DNA from 4 places in the Azospirillum sp. HJ39 genome. Region 1 is predicted to be linked to each of the others. Evidence: riboswitches for the same ligand, from Rfam matches in the RefSeq annotation. Region 1 holds a riboswitch; each other region holds the start of a gene.
The links. A riboswitch is a leader RNA that binds a small molecule or an ion and turns the genes downstream of it on or off. The one in region 1 is predicted to bind cobalamin.

Region 2: it holds a riboswitch for cobalamin, as region 1 does, so the genes downstream of both, ABMY26_RS12000 (ABC transporter ATP-binding protein) here and ABMY26_RS34935 (CbtB domain-containing protein) in region 1, are expected to answer to the same signal.
Region 3: it holds a riboswitch for cobalamin, as region 1 does, so the genes downstream of both, ABMY26_RS18695 (ribonucleoside-diphosphate reductase subunit alpha) here and ABMY26_RS34935 (CbtB domain-containing protein) in region 1, are expected to answer to the same signal.
Region 4: it holds a riboswitch for cobalamin, as region 1 does, so the genes downstream of both, ABMY26_RS03950 (energy-coupling factor ABC transporter permease) here and ABMY26_RS34935 (CbtB domain-containing protein) in region 1, are expected to answer to the same signal.

What each region holds. Positions count from the first base shown of each region.
Region 1 is NZ_CP167913.1:760,725-764,326, forward strand. It holds gene cobW (cobalamin biosynthesis protein CobW) at 1-549, opposite strand, end outside; gene ABMY26_RS34930 (CbtA family protein) at 562-1,335, opposite strand; gene ABMY26_RS34935 (CbtB domain-containing protein) at 1,345-1,533, opposite strand; cobalamin riboswitch at 1,576-1,796, opposite strand; gene ABMY26_RS34940 (ABC transporter ATP-binding protein) at 2,135-2,911, shown strand; gene ABMY26_RS34945 (ABC transporter ATP-binding protein) at 2,949-3,602, shown strand, end outside.
Region 2 is NZ_CP167910.1:306,805-310,406, forward strand. It holds gene ABMY26_RS11995 (ABC transporter substrate-binding protein) at 1-956, opposite strand, end outside; gene ABMY26_RS12000 (ABC transporter ATP-binding protein) at 967-1,806, opposite strand; cobalamin riboswitch at 1,933-2,154, opposite strand; gene ABMY26_RS12005 (hypothetical protein) at 2,619-3,158, shown strand; gene ABMY26_RS12010 (flagellar protein FlgN) at 3,155-3,602, opposite strand, start outside.
Region 3 is NZ_CP167911.1:1,138,878-1,142,479, forward strand. It holds gene ABMY26_RS18695 (ribonucleoside-diphosphate reductase subunit alpha) at 1-1,680, opposite strand, end outside; cobalamin riboswitch at 1,789-2,025, opposite strand; gene ABMY26_RS18700 (short-chain fatty acyl-CoA regulator family protein) at 2,371-3,602, shown strand, end outside.
Region 4 is NZ_CP167905.1:741,543-745,144, reverse strand. It holds gene ABMY26_RS03960 (DUF2946 family protein) at 1-14, opposite strand, end outside; gene ABMY26_RS03955 (DUF2946 family protein) at 422-844, opposite strand; gene ABMY26_RS03950 (energy-coupling factor ABC transporter permease) at 1,016-1,696, opposite strand; cobalamin riboswitch at 1,889-2,152, opposite strand; gene ABMY26_RS03945 (DUF2946 family protein) at 2,375-2,800, shown strand; gene ABMY26_RS03940 (DUF2244 domain-containing protein) at 2,871-3,416, shown strand; gene ABMY26_RS03935 (TonB-dependent receptor family protein) at 3,550-3,602, shown strand, end outside.

The DNA.
Region 1 (3,602 bases):
GGCACAGAGCAGCTGGTCCTCGAACACCTCCTCGACCGGCGTCTCGTGGTCGACCGTGCCGGCGGCGTCGCGCTGGGCGGCCAGGGCCGCCGGATCGGGAGCGAAACGACCCTCGGCCGCTGCGGCGGCGTCGACCACGGCGATCACGCCGTCCACGGTGACCCGCGACTTGATCGCCGGCCAGTGGAAGGCCTGGACCAGCGGCTTGGGCAAGGCCAGGCCGCTCGTTTCGATCACGATATGCTCGGGCGGCTGCGGTCGGGCCAGCAGCTTCTCGATGGCCGGGACGAAATCGTCGGCGACGGTGCAGCACAGGCAGCCGTTCGCCAGCTCGATCACGTCGTCTTCGGTGCAGGTCGGGCTGCCGCAGGCACGCAGGATGTCGCCGTCGATGCCGACGTCGCCGAACTCGTTGATGATCAGGGCCAGCCGACGGCCTTCGGCCTTTTCCAGCAGGCCGCGGATCAGCGTGGTCTTGCCGGCGCCGAGGAAGCCGGTGATGACGGTCGCCGGCACTTTCCCGGCAACCGTTTTTGCAACTGCGGACATGGGTTCGGCTCCTTAACGCGTGCCGGTCTGCAACCGGGCGGCGGGGCTGGGTTCGGCGGCCCCGGCCAGCCCGCTCATCAGCCAGCCGCAGACGGAACCCAGGATCGCCCAGAACAGGGCGGCGGTGCCGAGCGAGGCGGCGACGAACCGGGCCGCCAGCTCCGGCGGGACGGCGCCTTCGGCGCTTTCCGGATGGGGGGCGCCGACCAGATGGGGCAGTGCCGCGATCAGCACGGCGCCGACAATCACGAACCGGTTGCGGGCGAAGGCGAGCGCCGCCATGCCGATGCCGGCCCCGACCGAGGCGGCGAACCACCAGAGCTGACGGGCTTCCAGCTCGGCCCCGGCCATGCCCGGCAATTCCGGAGCCAGGCCGAAGGACGGCGCCAGCGAGACGGCGAAGAAACCGCCGACACCCCAGACCAGCCCGCGGCGGGCATCGACGGGCCGGCCGGCCAGCAGCATGGCGCCGCCGAGCAGCAGCGCATAGGCCACGCCGGTCAACAGGTTGGCGACGATGGTCAGGCCGGTGCGCTGCATCGCCTCTTCCAGCGTGGTCGGCACGCCCTCGCCCACCTCACGCACGGGGCCGTGCTGGTGGGAGTCGGCGGCGCCGCCGGCAGGGGCGGGTGCAGTGACGGAGGCGACGGGCGGGGTCACCACCTCGTATTTCTCGGCCTCGAGGATCAGCGGGACGGTCGTCGCCTGCTGAACGACGGAAGCGGCCGTGCCGGAGAGCACGCCCGCGACCAAAGCGGCTGTGAACAGCCGCCGGATCAGATCCATGACCCTGGCTTAGTGGCAGGGGAACGCGAAGGAATGACGGGCGTCGTGCGCCGCGTCGTGGATCTGCTGCGGCTGGGCGAAGCCGACGCCATACAGCAGGAAGCTGCCGAGCAGGATCGCGGCGAAGGCGGCGACCGAGGTCCGGGCGGCGCTGCGGGTCGCGGAACCGGCGGTGGCGTGTAGCGGATGGGTGGTCATCAGGCTGATCCTTGCTCTCCCGCCACACCCGGCGGGGTTGGGAAAATCCATCGGTCCGCCGGCAGGTTTCCTGGCTCACGGGTCACAGCGTCGCGGCCCGCCTTCCCGACCCTGCGGTCAGTGGCATGATGGACCGGACGCTCGCCGCACACAGTTGCGGGGGCAGCCGCGGCCTGGGGCCTTCCCGGAAGGCCCGTACCGCATTCCCTATTATCCCCGCCGTCCATAGGGGCGATCGGGGCACCGTCGGACGATCACCATCGCAGTGCGCACACAGTTTGGCAAGTTCGCAATCACGTCGCGGCCGCACGGACGATCTTGTACACAAACCTTTTGACTGCTGTCATGTTTGCTGGACAGAGTGTCCGGAATTCCGACACTTTTCAGTGCTACGGTTGGAGTGGAGGAGGCAGCGGACAGGAGCAAAGCGCCGGAGACACAAAGGTCCATGCGCCCGACCGAAGGGATATCCGCTGTGGCACGAATAGTGCGTACAACAATCGGTGAAACGTCCCACCGCATGGCGGCCGAGCCGGGAACTTCCGGCCCCCGGACCCCCGGGAACCCAAAGCAAGGACGAAGGGAGGAGAATTCGCGACCGATGAACGCCGCACCGAACGACGACATCATCCTGGAAGCGCGCAACCTGACGAAGGAGTTCAAGGGCTTCGTCGCGGTCAAGGAGGTGAACCTGCAGGTGAAGCGGGGCACCATCCATGCGCTGATCGGCCCGAACGGCGCCGGCAAGAGCACGGTGTTCAACCTGCTCACCAAGTTCCTGACGCCCACCCGCGGCCAGATCCTCTACAAGGGCCGCGACATCACCAGGACCAAGCCGGCCGACATCGCGCTGATGGGCTTGGTGCGGTCCTTCCAGATCTCGGCCGTCTTCCCGCATCTCAGCGTGCTGGAGAATGTCCGCGTCGCCCTCCAGCGCCCGCTCGGCACCAGCTTCCATTTCTGGAAGTCGGAGTCGTCGCTCTACGACCTGCACGATCGCGCGCTGGAGCTGATCGAGGCGGTCAACCTCTCCCCCTGGGCCGGGCACACCGCCGCCGAGCTGCCCTACGGCCGCAAGCGCGCGCTCGAGATCGCCACCACCCTGGCGCTCGACCCGGAGGTGATGCTGCTCGACGAGCCGCTGGCCGGCATGGGCCATGAGGACATCGAGGGCACCGCCGCCCTGATCAAGCGCGTCGCCGCCGACCGCACCGTGTTGATGGTCGAGCACAACCTCTCGGTCGTCGCCCACCTGTCCGACACCATCACCGTGCTCCGCCGCGGCGAGATCCTCGCCGAGGGGCCCTACGAGGTGGTGTCGAAGAACCCGCAGGTGATGGAAGCGTACATGGGCACTGGGGGGACCGGACATGCCTGACGGGATGCAGACGAAAACCGCCCAAGTGGGAACGGCGATGCTTGAGATTTCCGACCTGCACGGCTTCTACGGCGAGAGCCATGTGCTGCACGGCGTCAGCCTGGAGGTGCGCCACGGCGAGGTGGTGACGCTCCTTGGCCGCAACGGCGCCGGCAAGACCTCGACCATGCGCGCCGTGATGGGCATCATGGGCAAGCGCACCGGCTCGATCCGCTTCCAGGGCCAGGAGCTGATCGGCATGGCCCAGCACAGGATCCCGCGGCTCGGCATCGGCTATGTGCCGGAGGAGCGCGGCATCTTCTCGAGCCTCAGCGTCGACGAGAACCTGACGCTGCCGCCGGTGGTGAAGGAGGGCGGCATGACCGTCGCCCAGATTTACGAGCTGTTCCCCAACCTGAAGGGCCGCGGTTCGACCCAGGGCACGCGGCTGTCGGGCGGCGAGCAGCAGATGCTGGCGATCGCCCGCATCCTGCGCACCGGTGCCAACCTGATTCTGCTGGACGAGCCGACCGAAGGGCTGGCGCCCGTCATCATCGAGCAGATCGGCGTGGCGGTGCGGGCGCTCAAGGCGCGCGGCTTCACCATCGTGCTGGTCGAGCAGAATTTCCGCTTCGCCGCCACCATCGCCGACCGCCATTACGTCATGGAGGAGGGGCATGTGGTGGACATGATCCCCAACGACCAACTCAAC
Region 2 (3,602 bases), on a different replicon from region 1:
GGGTGCAGGGTGCGGGCCATCCGTTCCAGCGCATCGACGTTGCGGGTGGAGGGCGTCTGCTCGGCATAGGTCAGGACGATGAAGCGGCGCTCGCGCACCGCCTCGACGTCGGCCAGCTGCGGCGCGGCCAGCAGGTTGCGGATCGTCGCCTCGGCCGGGATGCGGTGGTCGCTGACGATTATCCATTGCGGATTCCGCCGCACCATCTCCTCCCAGCTGACCCGGACATAGCTGTTGGGGATGTCGTCGAAGATGTTGCGGCCGCCGGCCAGCTCCATCAGCAGGCTGGTCATGCCCTCGCGCCCGACCGACAGCGGCGCGCCCTCGGTGTGGCAATCGTCGCAATACATCACACGCGGACGGTCGGCGGCGGTGCCGGTGCGCTCGGTCACCGCGGCGACGCGGCGGCGGAAATCGGCGACCATCGCTTCGGCGCGGTCGGAAATGCCGAAGATTTTGCCCAGGGCCAGCAGGTCGGCATAGAGCGTGTCCATGCCGATCGGCTCGCGCGGGCCGATGCGGATGCAGCTTTCCCGCAGGGTATAGGTGGCGACCCCCATCTCGGCCAGCCGCGCCGGGGTGAGGCCGCGCGCCTCGTTGAAGCCGTAGCTCCAGCCGGCGAACAGGAAGTCGGGGTCGACGGACAGCACCGCCTCCAGCGTCGGGGCGCGGTCGGGCAGACGCGGCAGGGCGGCGACGATGCCTGGCGGGGCGACCAGCCGGTGCTCGGCCCCGGCGATGCCGGAAACGGCGACCAGACGGTCGGCGAGGCCGAGATCCAGCATGGTCTGCGTCATGTTGGTGTCGTGGACCATCGGCCGCTTGGGCGGACCGGTGAAACGGGTGGTCTCGAAGCAGTTGGCGACCTCGACCGGGTAGCTCTGGGCGTGCGCGCCGCAGGCGGCCGTTCCCAGGAGAAGGGCCAGCGGCAGGCCGCGGAGGACAGGCGGGATCATGGGCGGTCCGTCAGGTGGCCGGCAGGGGGGAGAGGTCGATGCGCAGCCGGCCGTTGCCGGGATGGCGGTCCACCGTGGCGGCGACCCGGTAGACCGCGGCCAGCCGTTCGGGCGTCAGCGCCGCGTCCGGCGCGGCGTCGGACAGCAGGCGGCCGTCCTTCATCAGCAGGATGCGGTCGCACCAGCGCGCCGCCAGGTCGATGTCGTGCAGCGTCGCCACCACGGTGATGCCGAGGCCGCGCAGCAGGTCGAGCAGGGCGAAGCGGTGGTGGATGTCCAGGTGGTTGGTCGGCTCGTCGAGCAGCAGGATGCGCGGGCGCTGGGCCAGGGCGCGGGCGACCATCGTCCGCTGGCGCTCGCCGCCCGACAGCCGTTCGACCGGGCGGTCGGCCAGCGCGGTCAGCTCCAGCCGGGCCAGCGCGTCCTCGACGATGGCGGGATCCTCCGGCCCCGGACCGGCGAAGGCGGAGCGGCGATGGGCCAAGCGGCCCATGCCGACCACGTCGCGCACGGTGAAGCCGAGCGCGGCGGTGGAGTCCTGCGCCTGCAGCGCCAGCCGGCGGGCCAGTTCCACCGGGCGCAGGGCGCGCGGATCCTCGCCCTCGATGCGGATTCTGCCGGCCGAGGGGGCCTGCAACCCGGCGAGGCAGCGCAGCAGCGTGGTCTTGCCCGAGCCGTTGGGGCCGAGGATGCCGAGGAGGATGCCGGGCGGAACGGAGAAGCCGACCTGATGCAGCACGGCCCGGCCGTCCAGATTGCCGCCCAGCCGGCAGTCCAGCCCCTCCACCGCGATGGCGGCGGGCGGCGATGGGGTCTGGGATGGTCCGGTCGGGAAAGGCGCTGGCGTCATCCGTGCTTCCTGCCGTTGCGGGGCAGGGGAACCGGGCGGACGACTTGCGGGGCAGGCGCGGGCGTGTCCTGGACGGACTCCGGCCACACGCATGGCAAGCGTTCCACCGGGACACCCCGCCCGAGGACGTTTCGTTGTGGTGCTGGCAGGTCTCCTGGCTTGCGGGTCGCCGCCGGTCCGTCCAGCCTTCCCAGCACCCCGGAGGGCGCCAGTGGCGTAAAATGACGGAACGGCTCACCGCTCACAGTTGCGGGGGCAGCCCCGGTCTCACCGCAAGACGCGGCTCACCGGGTTCCCTCTTAGCTTCCGGCGGAGGCCGCCGGAAGAACCAGTACCGCCGCATTCATGGTCGACCCCGCCGCCGCGGTCAAGGTCCGTTCGCGTGGGGGCCGGGAAATCGCCTGTGAGTCCCTCTCCCGCCCCGGGAGAGGGAAGGGGCCCAAGCGCAGCTTGGGAAGGGTGAGGGGTTAGGCACGAAGCCATGCGGCTCGGGACTCTTGGCCCACCCCTCACCCTCCCCACTTCGTGGGTCCCCTCCCTCTCCCGGGGCGGGAGAGGGCAACCGTCGCCAAAGAGATACACGCGAAAGTAGAGTTTCATCCTGATGGCTGTCCCGTCATGCGTCGCGGTCCGGTATGTAATGTTATAACGTAACATATCGGGCGAACGGGCGGTCCGCAAGGAAAGATCGGCCGGGCTTTCCACATCCCTTTCCACATCGGCTTCATCGGCTATTAACGTGTTTTTGCTGAATTCGTAGGGTGCGGTCCGCCCATGGATGTGATGGCGTCGGCGCTGGCGTGGGAATGGCGATGGGCGATTCGGACGATCTTTTCGACATGTACCGCAAGGACCAGGGCAAGGCGGCCCTGAGCGGTCCCACCCTGGCGACCGCCCTTGCCGACACGGTGAAGCGCAGCTTCGCCCAGATCGACGAGCTGTGCGCGGAGGTGACGCGGGCGCTGGCGCAGGCGCGCTATACCACCCGGCTGGCGCAGACGGTGACAGACCGCTCCAGCTATGTGCGGCTCGACCGTCAGTCCGAGAGCTTCCGCGACTATCTGCGCGGCTGGAGCCAGCAGCGGGCGGAGAAGGGCACCGGCGGCATGCATTGGGAGGCCCAGATCCTCGTCACCGACCATCGGCGGACGACCAAGGAGATCGGGCTGGGCATCGCCTTCGAATGGCCGGGCGCAGGCGAGGAGGGCAACCTCGCCTTCGTCGAATTCTGGCCGACCGGCAGCGGGGTGGCGCTGCCGTCGGACGCGCGCGGCTTCCAGCGCGCGCTGGTCGCCAGCATCATCAAGCTGGAGCAGGCGGGCGAACTGTCCAGCGTGAAGGGCCGGGGCTAAAGCGAGGCGTTCAGGCCGGAGGCCGACAGCTCCACCGGCCGGCGGGCCTGGCCGTCGCGGGCATAGGTGCCGTCGCTCGACGCCTTCTCCAGCGCGGCGAGCAGGTTGCGGTTGATGGTCAGCACCGCCTTGCGCAGGGCGACGAGGCCGGAGGCGTTGACCGACACCGCCCGGTCGAGCCGGTCGATGCGCTCCAGCGTCATCGCGCGCAGGTCGTCGGGCAGGCGGATGCCCTCGTCGCGCGCCCGCAGCACGGAGGATTCCAGCTGCTCGGCCATCGCCGCCTTGCGGTGGGCGAAGACCTCCAGCCGGTCGAGCATGCCGGCGGCGATGCAGGCCGACTCCTCCTCCAGCACCGCCGACAGCGCCTCGACCGCGTCGAGGAAGTCGCGGACCAGCAGCGCGGTGGCGCCGTCATAGCCGGGTTCCGGTGCGGCCGGACCC
Region 3 (3,602 bases), on a different replicon from region 1:
GAAGGCGGTGCGGAAGACCGCCTTCTCGTCGTCATCGAGGATGTCGAGATGCTGGACCGAGCCCTCATGCTCGATGATCGACTGCCAGATCTCCGGCCGGTCGGCGCCCTTGGCGGCCAGCAGCCGTTCCAGATGGGGGTTGCGCACCGGCATCGAGCCGGACAGCGTCTTGTGGGTGTAGATGTTGGCCGGGATCGGCTCGATGCAGGCGCTGGCCCCGCCGCAGATGATGCTGATCGAGGCGGTCGGCGCGATCGCCAGCTTGTGGCTGAAGCGCACCATCATGTTGCGCTCGGCGGCGTCGGGGCAGGGGCCGCGCTCGTGGGCCAGCAGCACCGAGGCGGCGTCGGCGTCGCGGCGCAGCTTGCGGAAGAAGCGCAGGTTCCACGCCTTGGCCACTGCGCTTTCGAACGGCACGCCCCGCGCCTGGAGGAAGGAGTGGAAGCCCATCACCCCCAAGCCCACCGAGCGTTCGCGCATCGCCGAGTAGACGGCGTTCTCCATCCCCTCCGGCGCCTCTCCGATGAAGCGGGTCAGCACATTGTCGAGGAAGCGCAGGACGTCCTCGACCAGCCCCTCCTCGCGGTTCCACCCGTCCCAGGTCTCCAGGTTCATCGAGGCGAGGCAGCACACCGCCGTGCGGTCGTTGCCCAGATGGTCCCTGCCGGTCGGCAGCGTGATCTCGCTGCACAGGTTTGAGGTGGAGACGCGCAGGCCGAGGTCGCGCTGGTGCTTGGGGAGCGCCCGGTTCACCGTGTCGCCGAACAGCAGGTACGGCTCGCCGGTCTGCATGCGGGCCTCCAGGATCTTCTGCCAGACCTGGCGCGCGTTGGCATGCTTCAGGACGGCGCCGCTCTTGGGGCTGATCAGGGGGAAGGGCTTGTCGTCGCGCACCGCCTCCATGAAGGCGTCGGTGATGACGACGGCATGGTGCAGGTTCAGGCTCTTGCGGTTGAAGTCGCCCGAGGATTTGCGGATCTCCAGGAACTCCTCGATCTCCGGATGGTGGATGTCGAGATAGACGGCGGCCGAGCCGCGCCGCAGCGAGCCCTGGCTGATGGCGAGCGTCAGGCTGTCCATCACCCGGATGAAGGGGATGATGCCCGACGTGCTGCCGTTGCCCTTCACGGCTTCGCCGATGGACCGCACGCCGCCCCAATAGGTGCCGATGCCGCCGCCGTTGGACGCCAGCCGGACGTTCTCGTTCCAGACATCGACGATGCCGTCGAGCGAATCCGGGACCGCGTTGAGGAAGCAGGAGATCGGCAGCCCGCGCGTGGTGCCGCCGTTGCTGAGGATCGGCGTCGCCGGCATGAACCACAGGCGGGAGATGGCGTCGTAGAGCCGCTGGGCGTGCGCAGCGTCGTCGGCATAGGCGGCGGCGACGCGGGCGAACAGATCCTGGTAGCTCTCGCCCGGCAGCAGGTAGCGGTCGTCCAGCGTCGCCTTGCCGAAGTCGGTCAGCAGGGCGTCGCGGCTGCGGTCGATGCGGATGACGGAGGGATCGGGCGGCGTCCAGCTCTGCACCGGCGCGCGGCTGACGCCGTGCCGGTCGTCCAGGCGATCCGGTGCCCTGCGGGGGAGCGTCAGCAGGTTCCCGTGACGGTCGAAACCGCTGGCGAGCTGCTGGGCGAGCTCAGGGGCATACTCCTGGGCAAAGTCTGGGGCGTGGGCCGGCATCCGTGATCCCTTGTTCCTGTGCGGCGGGACGGCACGACGGCACGGCATGCAGGCATCGGGCGAAAGCGCCACGGGCGAACACGCGCACCACCGGGTCACCCCGCCCGTGGACGTTCATCTGGTTACGGCAGGTCTCCTGGCTCGCGGGTCGTCGCGGCTTCGTCCGGCCTTCCCGGCGCGGCCCCTGAACATCAGGTTGGCACCAGTGACCCTGAAACGACGAAACCGCTCTCCGCTCACAGTTGCGGGGGCAGCGCCGGCCTGACCGCGCTTGCGCGGCGGCACCGGCTTCCCTCTTAGCCCCGTATCTTGTCGGACACGAGGACCGTAACGCTAGATACGGTAGAGCCTGGCCGTGCGGGCGTCAAGCTGGAAGTCCTTGCCGCCCGTCGCGCCCCAACCCGGTGCAGCACGCCGCCTTCGTCGCCGCCACCTGCAAATTTCCGGCACTGCCGACGCCAAGTGGCGTGCACCCCGGGATCAGGTCGCACGGCAACTCACACACGCTTTTCCTGTCTGCCGCTGAACCGATCCGGGGCGCAGTCCCCCGGGCCAGCGACTGCGGGGCTTGTCCGGCGGTCGGGCAATTTGCAATATACGCAGACCGATTTCGTAGATAACCGCTGAGTTTGTCACGTTTTGCGAAGCGGTTTCAGCGGATCGGCGAATTTTGCAAATAAGGTGCTGGGCATGGCCAAGGCGTTCATGGGGGTGCGGCTGCAGCGGCTGCGCGAGGAGAGGGGGCTGACCCAGACGGCACTGGCCCGCATCCTGGAGATCTCGCCGAGCTACCTGAACCAGCTCGAACGCAACCAGCGGCCGCTGACGGTGCCGCTGCTGCTGCGGATCAACGCCTCCTTCGGCATCGACGTGCAGCTCTTCTCGGAGGACGAGGAGGCGCGGATGGTCGCCGACCTGCGGGAAGCCCTGTCGGAAGCCGGAACCGGCGAGGCCATTGCGATCGCGGAGATCAAGGCGCTCGCCACCAACATGCCGGCGGTCGGCCGGGCGCTGGTGGCGCTGCACCGGCGCGGGCGCGGGCTGGCGGAACGGCTGGACGCCCTGGCGGCAGGGGCGATCCCGGCCGGGCCGGGCAGCGCCCTGCCGGCGATGCCCTACGAGGAGGTGCGCGACTTCTTCTATCGCCACCACAATCACATCGCCGCGCTGGACGAGGCGGCCGAACGGCTGTTCGCTGGGGCCGGGCTGGAGATCGGGGCGGTGGACCGCGGGCTGGAGCGGCTGCTGGCGGATCGCCACGGCATCCGTACGCTGGTGACCGACGACGCGGGCATGCCGGGGGGAGCGCTTCGCCATTTCGATGCCGCCGACCGGATATTGCGGGTCGCCCGGTCGCTGGACCCCGGCCGCCGCGCCTTCCAGATGGCGACGCAGCTCGCCTTCCATCGGGAGGCGGAGCTTCTGCACCGGCTGGTCGAGGAGGGACGGTTCTCCGGTCCGCAGGCACGTGCGCTCGCCCGCATCGGGCTGGCCAACTATTATGCCGGGGCGGTGGTCATGCCATACGAGGCCTTCCTGGAGGTGGCGGAGGCCGTGGCCTACGACATCGACCTGCTGGGCCAGCGCTTCGGCACCGGCTTCGAGACGGTGTGCCATCGGCTGAGCACGCTCCAGCGGCCGGGGGCTCCCGGCGTGCCCTTCTTCTTCGTCCGGGTCGACCGGGCCGGCAACATGTCGAAGCGCCAGTCCGCCACCAGCTTCCACTTCTCGCGCGTCGGCGGAAGCTGTCCGCTGTGGAACGTCTACGAAGCCTTCTCGGCGCCCGGCCGTGTGCTGACGCAGCTGGCGCGCATGCCGGACGGGCGGGCCTATCTGTGGATCGCCCGCAAGGTGGTTCACGGCCGCAGCGGCTTCGGCGCCCCGTCGAAGAGCTTTGCCATCGGGCTCGGCTGCGACATCCG
Region 4 (3,602 bases), on a different replicon from region 1:
AGAAGGGCGGTCAAGACCGTCCCCGACTGCATCCAGGCCGATAATCCGGCCGGCCTCCGCCCATGCCGTGCGTATGGCCGGCGCGCGCGTCGGCGGCGCCCGGCAGGCTTGGGGGCAGGCACAGGAACGGGGCGGATGCGCGAGGCATGGCGGACGGGGGAGGATGGAACGGGAGAAATGCGAGCGGGAAAGAAGCGGCCACGCCATCCTTTCCGTTTGTATTGAATCCGCGATCAGGCGGATCCCCGGCACGGAGGAGGCTTGGTTTGCTCGGACGGGCCGCAGGCGACCGCGGGAGAGATGCCGGGGTTTTCGATCCGTCGGGCACGGACTCCGGCCATGCGCACAATCGTGGCGTTACGGGCCACGCGGCGGAGAGGCGTCGGTCAGGGTGCGGACGGGAAAGGAATGGAACGCCGGCTCAGCCGGCGGCCGGCGGTGCGCGCGCCTGGAGGCTGGACAGGAACCAGCCGGCCGCGACGACGTCGCCGGGCAGGGTGCGGGAATCGGCAAGCACCATGGCTTGGACGGGGGCGGCCAGCGGCAGCTGGGGCGGAAGCCCGGCGCCGGCCATGATCGGGCAGAGCGGGCAATGCCCCTTCGCGGCACCCGTGGAGCCGGAGCCGCCGTCATCCAGGACCGGCTGCCCGTCGGCATCGACGGTGATCGTCCTGATGCCGTCGACGGAGCAGATGGAGATCGTTTCCAATCCGCCGGGACCGCCATCCAATGCCATGGCCGGCATCGTCACGCTCCACACCATCATCTGGACGACAAACGCCAGCACTCCGGCCAGAAGGCCGGCGCTGCGGATGCGGTCGGTGAAGGTGCGAGGAAGGGTCACGGTCCCGGTCGCTCGTCGGTTGTACCGCCGGAAGGAGGAGGCGGCCAAATCATGGTGCGGAACTCATGGCATGGAACCGGAGCCCCGGCAAGACATTACTCCGCCCATGGACATCGCGCGGCGCCGTCCGGCCGGGAACCCGTCCCTGGCAGGCCGGCGGGCGTGATCCGGTCAGGCGCCCTGATGGAGGCGCGCGTTGAACAGCGGGCCCTGGCTGTAGCGGTGCAGCACCTTGGCGACGGCCAGAACGGCGAGGTCGGCCAGCGGCTCGATGATGATGACGCTCATATAGGCGGCGCCGAAGCTGGCGACTTCCGCGACATTCTCGGCGGTGAAGCCGTGGCCGTAGAAGGCCCAGAACGCCACCCAGGCGACGATGCCGCCCTGGTAAGCGGTGGAGAGGGCAAGCGCCTGCGAGTATTTCAGCTCCACATAGGGGGTCGATGCCGGAACGATCCGCTTCGCCAGAAGGCCGATGCCCCACAGCGGAACCAGCAGGGTCGTGACGTTCATCCCGTATTGCGGCAGGTCGAAGGGGGCGAAGAGCACGCCCTGGATCAGCAGGCCGGCGGCGAGGCCGATGGCCGTCGCCCCGGCGCCGAACAGCAGCAGCAGGGTCGATCCGAGGATGAGATGCACCTCCGACACGCCGACCGGGTGATGCGGCAGGATCTCGAAGAAGGAGAAGACGAGGGCGGTGGCGATCAGGCTGCGCAGAGCCAGCGGTACGACACCGCCGTCGTCGCGGATGCCGTCGCGCGCCATCTTCCCGGCAAGGGCGAAGGCGCCGGCCGCCGTTGCGTAACTGAGGACGATCTTGGCGCCGTCGACGACGCCGGGTTCGATGTGCATGCTGTATGCCCTTTCCTGATCAGCCATGGTCGAAAAGGGGCGCCGTCGCGGGCTGGTGCCGGCATCGCATTCCCCCATCGCAGTACCGCTACCCAGGGCATGGGGCCGGACGGACGGCTTGCGGGGGTGCGGGCGGCCGGGAACTCCGGGAACCCATCGCATCGGCAAGCTGTCGCCGGGGCACCCCGCCCGAGGACGTTCGATCGGTCAGGCAGGTCTCCTGGCTTGCGGGTCCAGGCTGCTTCGTCGGGCCTTCCCGGCGCTGCCCGCGGCGAAGCGGGCAAACGCGCCAGTGGCGCTGAAAGGACGAAGCGGCTCGCCGCTCACAGTTGCGGGGGCAGCGCCGGTCTTGCCTCCTTCCCCGGTCGGGGGGGGCGGCGCACCGGCTTCCCTCTTAGCCTTGCACGTCCGGGGATGCCCGCGGACGTGCAAGGAACCATAACCATCCCCACGGTAAGGTCAGGATGCGTCCGCCGTCAATAGGCTCCCCCGTGGCTGGCCGGATGGCGGGGGCGTGTCTTCCGGCCCCGTCCGGATCGGTGCCGGAACGGATCATCGGTAGAAGAATGAACTCGTCTTGCGCGGGCGGCCCGGGCTATGGTGCGGCGACGCCGTGCATCCGCGACAGTTTCGGGACACGGCAGGGCGGGTGGTCGGCGGATTGGTCGGCGGAGTGGAATGATCCTGGATCGGAACGGAAGGCGACGGGCGTGGCGGATCGGCGGTTTGGCCGGTGCGGTCGCGCTGCTGTTGCAGATCGTTTCCTGGGCCTGGATGCCCGCCGCGATCCAGGCAGCCAATGCCGACGATACCAACCGGATCGTGATCTGCGCGCCGGACGGCTTCAAGACGGTGCTGCTCGACGATCGCGGAATGCCGGTCGATCCGGATGCCGCGGACAGCGGCGCGCCCGGAAACGCCATGTCCGGCGGTTCCTGCCCGTTGTGCCCCCTGATCGGCGGCTTGGCCATGCCGCCGCTCGCCGTGTTCGCGATGGCCGTCGATTTCGAACGGCATGGTCCGGAGCAGTTGCCCGGCAGCCGCATCGCTGCCGGCTGGTTCCTGTCCACCCTCCAGGCGCGCGCACCGCCAGTCACCGGTTGATCGCCCCGCGGCGCAAGCGGGCTTCATGCCTGCCGCCGCCCTGCCATGATCGATCGACCGGAGTCTCCGCATGCCCGATCTCCTCTTCGGGGAGGCGGCCGGCACGACCGCGTTCGCCCCCGTCGTCCAGCCTCTTCCCGGGGCGAAGACGGATGAACCGCTGTTCGATGCCGTCGCCACCCCGAACGACAGCGGCACCCGTTACGGCCGCGTCCTGTTCGCCGGTGTCCTCGCCGCCTATTTCGCCATCACCCTGTACGCCTGGCTGCAGCTCGGCGCCTGGCCGATGGCCGCTTATTCCCTGATCGTCCTCGCCTTTGCCGTCTGGTCCATGTACGCCGACGCCCGGCGCCGGCGGCAAGCCGAGCGCATCCGCATCTGGCCGGACCGCACCCTTCTGGAGCGCATCGACGGCTCCGGGCGACAATCGGCCAGCGAATGGCAGACCGCTTGGCTGCGGCTGGCGGTCGTTCCCGGCGGGGCCGGCGGTCCTGAACTGCGCCTGACCAGCCATGGCCGGTCGGAAACCGTCGGCGCCTTCCTGACCGGGTCCGAGCGGCTCGATCTGGCGAAGGCGCTGGCCCGTCACATCGGCCGCGCGACCGCAGCGCGCTGAGCCGCAAGGTCATCTCCCTCTGCGTCATTTCCCTCCGCGCCATCTCCGGCGCGCCCCGCTTTCAAAGACCCGGCCCGCACCGGCACCGCATGGCGAAGCCGGCGGCGGCCCGGCATGATCCAGGAAAGACCCGATGTCCAACCAACCTCTGGGAACCATGACCCGCCCGGCCTTGCTGGCCGCGCT